One region of the Roseivirga sp. genome, then DNA from elsewhere that is predicted to be linked to it. Evidence: riboswitches for the same ligand, from Rfam matches in the RefSeq annotation. Region 1 holds a riboswitch; the other holds the start of a gene.
What was found. Region 1 has a riboswitch for S-adenosylmethionine ahead of ACOOEY_RS08535 (homoserine O-acetyltransferase family protein). Riboswitches for the same ligand answer to the same signal wherever they lie in the genome.

Region 1 (3,414 bases):
TCTGTATTGCTCTACAAACTGAAATTCCTTTGGGTGATCTATACAATATTGAATCAGGTTCCTCCACAGGTGTTTGAAGCGCTCCTTATAAGTACCCTCCTCTCTGTAGTCTTTAAGCATGGCTTTAATCACGCGTTTTTTAATCTCCGTGAAAAGCTCATTGATCAGGTGCTCCTTATTTTCGAAATAGCGATAGATGGTGCCGGCACCTATGCCTGCCTGCTGGGCAATCTGAGACATGGGAGTGGCATGAAAACCATGTGCGGTAATCAGATTTAGTGTTGTCTCCAGAATCAGAATCCTCTTGTCTGTTATTTTGTTATCGATCATCTTCCTAGCGGAATGAACGTTCATTCCGCGCAAAGGAAAAGACTAAAAGACAGGAAAGCAAAGTTTAATCAAATTAGTTTTCGGTACCGATTCCCTCTAACTGGTTCTTACTCACATCATTCATCGAAAAGAGACTAAGCAGTCTCCAGAACTTTGGTGGCTGAAGACTTTTGATGTATTTTTGCCAACTCACTTGAGAAAACTCAACTTAAACCAATAGATATGTCTTGGTTTCAAAGAAAAGTAAAGGGAATTACCACTCCGACTGAAGAGAAGAAAGATGCGCCTGATGGCTTGTGGTTTAAAACCCCCGGTGGAACCATTGTTCACACCAGAGAATTGAAAAACAATGCCTATGTGAGCCCTGAAGATGGCTTTCATGTAAGAATAGGCTCTAGAGAATATTTCGAAATACTGTTCGACAACAACAAGTTTACTGAGCTGGATGCAGACATGACTTCTGGAGATCCACTGAAATTTGTTGATAGCAAACCTTATCCGAAAAGGATTGTTGCTACTCAGGAAAAAACCAGACTTAAGGATGCCGTTCGTACTGCCTATGGTAAGATGAATGGCGAAGACATTGTAGTCTCCTGCATGGATTTCGCTTTCATTGGAGGGTCAATGGGTTCTGTGGTTGGTGAAAAAATCGCCAGAGGAATCGACCACGCGCTGAAGACAAAAACACCTTTCCTGATGATCTCCAAATCAGGAGGTGCCAGAATGATGGAAGCTGGTTATTCCCTCATGCAGATGGCTAAAACATCGGCCAAGTTGGCTTTGTTGGCAGAAGCAGGTATTCCTTATATCTCCTTACTCACAGACCCTACTACTGGAGGTGTAACTGCATCATATGCCATGCTGGGTGATTTTAATATTGCCGAGCCGGGTGCATTGATTGGTTTTGCCGGGCCAAGGGTAATCAGAGACACTGTAGGGAAAGATCTTCCTAAGGGTTTCCAAAGTGCCGAGTTCGTATTAGATCATGGCTTCCTTGACTTCATTGTCGACAGAAGGGACCTGAAAAAGCAACTCACCACGCTATTGAGGATGCTGAAGAATTAGAATTACCTGCTTAAAGTATATAAAGCCCTCTGAGCAATAGCTATTTGCCAGAGGGCTTTTCTTTTATAGACTCTGAGCCACTAGCCTGGGGCAAAATCAAAATAATTGGCCTTCCTTTTTGAAAAATCGTAAGCAGCTACTACGTTTGCATCATCAAGTCATTCAATCCCGACTCAAGGGAAAGAATCGATTTATAAAGAAGCGTGGAGAGACAGGCTCTTTGAAGCGCTAGCAACCATGCCGATACTTCGGCAAAGGTGCTAAATCCTGATCCCAAAATGGGTGCCAGGTGGCATTCGGGAGAATATAAATTGGTTATCATGTTTACAAATCCAATTACGAAACCCGTACAGGGTTGGGTAAAATCAACCCAACAGCAACTGCTATTATCCAACATTTCTAAGCGAATGTGTAGAGCGTAATTCTCCGCTCAATTCTTTTTCACAAATAATCCTTTAGAACATGTTTACTAAAAGTCAGTACCTGGCTGAATCCTCTGATTCAGCTCAGCAATCCTTACAATATTTAAAAGTCAAAGGCGACTTCAGTCTCGAAAATGGAAGTTTCCTAACCGACCCTGTTATTGCCTATCACACCTTCGGTCAACTTAATGATGACGGTTCAAACGTGGTATGGGTGTGTCATGCCCTGACCGCCAATGCCAATCCAACTGAATGGTGGCCAGGTCTGGTAGGTCAGAACGATCTGATCAATCCGGAAGAACACTTCATTGTATGCGCCAACATTCTCGGTTCATGCTATGGGAGCACAGGGCCAAAAGATTTCAACCCTCATTCCGGTGAGCGCTATCTAAGACAATTCCCATTGCTGACCATCCGCGATATGGTTAAGGCACATGAGGTCCTCAGAGCTCACCTGGGTATTAAGGAGATTTATCTTGGCCTGGGAGGTTCCATGGGAGGTCAGCAGGTACTGGAGTGGGCTATTGAACAACCCCTCCTCTTTAAAAACATCTGCCTGGTAGCTACAGGCGCCAAAAGCTCTCCCTGGGGCATTGGTATTCGCACAGCACAACGCATGGCCATTGAAGCTGACCCAAGTTTCTTTTCCAGCTCTCCTAAAGGTGGATGGAAAGGGCTTGAAGCTGCCCGCGCCATGGCTATGATTTCCTATAGAACTGACTCTGTTTACAATGCCAGTCAGAGAGAAGGAAGCGAAAAAATTGATGGGTTCAATGCCGAAAGCTATCAACGCTATCAGGGACTGAAACTGCAAAAACGCTTCAATGCCCACTCTTACTATGCTCTATCGAAATGCATGGATACTCAGGATGTGGGACGAAAAAGAGGCGGGGTGCAGGAAGCCCTTAAGCAGGTTAAGGCCAATACGCTTGTCATTGGGGTTAACTCAGACCTCCTGTTTACCCGAAACGATCAGCAAATTCTGGCACATGGCATCAAGCAAAGCCAACTCACTTTTATAGACTCAAACTATGGTCATGACGGCTTCCTGGTAGAAGCCGAAAGCATCTCAAATATTCTGGAAAATTTCTTAAACGAGAAAAAATGAAAAACATCAACATCGGACTTTTTGGTTTTGGCTGTGTAGGACAAGGCCTTTATGAAACACTCAACAACTCTAAAAACTTTGCCGGCCAGATTGCTAAAATCTGTATCAAGAACCCGGAAAAGAAAAGGAAACTATCAGCTGACCTATTCACCACACAAAAAGAAGAGATCATCAATGATCCCAACATCGACATTGTAGTAGAATTGATTGACGATGCCGAAGCTGCGCTGGACATTGTCGTATCGGCCCTGCAATCAGGTAAATCGGTAGTCACTGCCAACAAGAAAATGGTAGCCGAGAACCTGGAGTATCTGGTAGAACTTCAGCAGCAAACCGGTAAGGCAGTACTTTATGAAGGCGCTGTATGTGGAAGTATCCCCATCATCAGAACACTGGAAGAATACTTTGGCCATGAGCCTTTGAATGAGGTCAAAGGTATATTCAATGGGTCCACCAATTATATACTCACCAAAATCTTTGAGGATCGGC
Region 2 (3,414 bases), 1.8 Mb from region 1:
ACATCTCATTCTTTGGAAAGGACAGTGTTAGTCTATGGACTTCTTCAGTTAAGTCAAGCGCTTTTTGCCAAACTCGTAAATCTTCAAATTTAAAGGCCATATGCTTAATTACTTTTGACTATCGACTATTGACTGTTGACCGATAACCGACCTTGGTGTCACTTTTGCCGCTTCCTGTGCGATAAGCCGGATATGCTCTGGAGTCGTACCACAACAACCGCCAACTATATTTAGAAAACCTTCCTGAAGAAAATCACGAATCTGAACCGCCATTTCTTCCGGACTCTGATCATATTGACCAAATTCATTGGGAAGTCCCGCATTCGGGTGAGCACTTGTATGGAAGGGGGCCTTAGTGGAAAGCGTTTCCAGATAAGGACGTAGTTGAGCCGCTCCCAAAGCACAGTTCAGGCCGATGGAAAGAATCGGAATATGAGAAATGGAAATCAGAAACGCTTCAGTTGTTTGTCCTGACAGAGTTCTTCCGCTGGCATCTGTGATAGTTCCAGAGACCATAATAGGAACCCTTTTCTTTTCCTCATCTAACAACTCCTCTATAGCGAACAATGCTGCTTTGGCATTGAGTGTATCAGTAATGGTTTCAACCAGAAAAAGGTCGACACCGCCATCTAATAGACCTTTAGCTTGTTTCTTGAATGCTTCTTTCAATTGATCGAAATCGATATTGCGATAGCCTGGATCATTCACATCGGGAGACATGGAAGCCAGTCGGTTAGTTGGCCCCATTGAGCCTGCCACAAACCTGGGTTTATCCGGTTCATTGGCTGTGAATTCATCAGCTACCTCTCTAGCTATTTTCGCAGACTGAAAGTTGATGTCATAAACAGCCTCTTCCATATGATAGTCAGCCTGAGCGATTGTAGTACCACTAAATGTGTTGGTTTCTACAATGTCTGCACCTGCTTCAAAGTATTGCCTGTGAATATCTTTGATGATATCTGGACGTGTAATGGAAAGTAAATCATTATTGCCTTTCAATGGCGAGGGGTGATCCTTAAACTGCTCTCCTCTGAAATCTTCTTCAGACAGCGTATGCCGTTGAATCATGGTACCCATTGCACCATCTAAAACCAATATTCTTTGTTTGAGTATCTCCTCGATTTTGTAAGCCATTTGCTGAATTTTAGGCTTACCGAGAAATTGGAAGGATCACTCTCATCTTTTCCCCGATGCCTCGAGGCTAGGAATTAGCACCAGGTATTACCCAGGTTGCTAAGACATCTACGGGCCTAGTCCCTCCGTCTTTCTTGATAAGCATCACAAAGTAAATGAAACTTTATGTAGTCACATAAGAAATCAACATAATATTGATTTACCTGAGGATATTGAAGACCAGTTTGATGTTGAGGTCAACAGCCGGAACCAGTCTGGAATCACTCTCAGCATCCAGAAGATACCCATATTGAAATTCGTAGTTCATTGGCTTTCTGCTATCTGGATCGGTCTTAAAAAGCATATAACCTAAAGCGGCAGAGCAGTCCAGAAAAAGCGGTCCCGCAATTGGACTTAAGAAACCGATCTGTATTCTTCCACCCCATCGCTTTTGACCTATCCCATAGGTGGCCTGTTTGAAATAGGAACAGTCATCTCCGCAACTTAACTCGAAGGTACGGGTACGCTCAAAATCAATTTGGTTATAGAACAACTCAATGCCAAAGTATGGCTTTAGATTCCGGTCTGAATAGCTGTAATTAAGTATCGATGGAATGACTCCTCCATCTTCCAACCCATCCAGGTAAAACTTGACAAGAAGAGAAGACTTAAATCCAGATTTATTGGCAAAATAGGTCTCATCATAAGTATAGACCTCACTATCCAGAATTTGTCCATACCGGGCTTCGAGGCTTATGTGACTTTTCAACCTGACTTCTGCACCGACCATGTGTGACTGAAAATGACCCAAAAGTTGTGAAGGAAAGTATTTGATACTCAGCTTCGGAATTATAGCGGAGAGACTGTCTTTCCCCTCCTGCTCATAATACTGAGCTGTACCCCATTGGAACACGCTAAAGCAACAAAGCAATAGGTAGAATTTCCTCATTAGTCAATTTGGGCTAAGATTTCCAATACGCCTGACGAAGTGTAGCTCATATTGTAGATATGCTTATCGGTCCTTATTATCAGGTAACCGCTCGTATGGATCACATCAAGAGGAAGTTCATTTTGGAAGGCTTTATAACCTTTAAGTAGAATATTTTCAGGATTTGATACGTCATACATGGCCACACCACCTCTTTCACAGACAAAAAGATTATTTTCGTTCACCGCCAGACCATATGGTGCTTCTGAAGGATAGCTCTTGATTAATTGTGGCGACTCAATATTAGAAATGTCGATGGCTTCAAGGACTTCATTACTGTTGAATCGACAATTACTTGACCTGAGTGTTGAAAAGGCCACCCCATTGGCAGCTACTACAGGATCACAAGCCGTAATATGCTCGTAACTCGAAAGCAAATTAAGGTTATTCTGAGCATCGAAATTGAGAAAATAAACCTGGTCACTACTGCCTACCAGAACATAATCACCGTAAGGGAAGATGGTCTCCAGGTTACTCGCAAAGAAATTAAGTTCGCGAACGAAGCTCAGGTCTCCCGAAGCCACTATTTCATATTGAAGAATCTTCTGAGACTCCAATACCAATAGATTATTATTCACAATGGTAAATCTGGCTAAGGAGCCTGCTGTACCTGTGCCTCCCAAATCAGGTGTAAAATCGTTGCTGTCAGCCTCACAAGCTACTAGGGCTACCACTAGTGCGAAGATTAAATAATGTCTTATCTGTAGCATTGTGGACTATTTATAGTGGTTAACTGCCATCCAATTACTTCTCCTTTCTCAGGGTCTACACACTCAAAGTAGTAACCATTAACCGGTGGTACAGGGAGCTCATAGGGACTCGCATCGAGTACGGATTCATGATTCGCTAAAACCTGGTAGTTCTGGATATCATTTACATCTATCACCAGCAGTGAGTTAAACTGATTGATATATAAAATACCATCCTTCAAAGCCATATTCTCGGATCCTCTTACTTTGAGGAACCCTCGATTAATCGGATTGGCCGGGTCTGCATTATCAATGATATGAAGGCCCTCACCTATTTCATTAATCAGTAGCAACTCTCCCTTGACATACATCTGCCCTGGATTGTCAATCGTTCTGGAAGTCTGGAGTTCTACTTCATTGTTATTGTCGGTGGAATAAACCGGTTTATACCCCAATATGTCTTCTTCTGGGAAATCAGGTGGATTATTAATACAGCCAACCAACAACCAGGCAGTGAGAAAAATGAGAAAGGGATGTATGCGCATGTTATAAATTAAATGAAACATTGTTGCATTTACAATAGTACATGAGTTATGAATTTGTTAATGGCAAAAAGAACAGTTA

Region 2: it holds a riboswitch for S-adenosylmethionine, as region 1 does, so the genes downstream of both, ACOOEY_RS00440 (homocysteine S-methyltransferase family protein) here and ACOOEY_RS08535 (homoserine O-acetyltransferase family protein) in region 1, are expected to answer to the same signal.

What each region holds. Positions count from the first base shown of each region.
Region 1 is NZ_OZ244204.1:1,891,650-1,895,063, forward strand. Features, by position in the region: gene ACOOEY_RS08525 (TetR/AcrR family transcriptional regulator) at 1-330, opposite strand, end outside; gene accD (acetyl-CoA carboxylase, carboxyltransferase subunit beta) at 553-1,395, shown strand; SAM riboswitch class I at 1,584-1,708, shown strand; gene ACOOEY_RS08535 (homoserine O-acetyltransferase family protein) at 1,858-2,925, shown strand; gene ACOOEY_RS08540 (homoserine dehydrogenase) at 2,922-3,414, shown strand, end outside.
Region 2 is NZ_OZ244204.1:108,299-111,712, forward strand. Features, by position in the region: gene ACOOEY_RS00435 (four helix bundle protein) at 1-100, opposite strand, end outside; gene ACOOEY_RS00440 (homocysteine S-methyltransferase family protein) at 109-1,134, opposite strand; SAM riboswitch class I at 1,174-1,278, opposite strand; gene ACOOEY_RS00445 (hypothetical protein) at 1,334-2,062, opposite strand; gene ACOOEY_RS00450 (hypothetical protein) at 2,062-2,811, opposite strand; gene ACOOEY_RS00455 (hypothetical protein) at 2,799-3,335, opposite strand.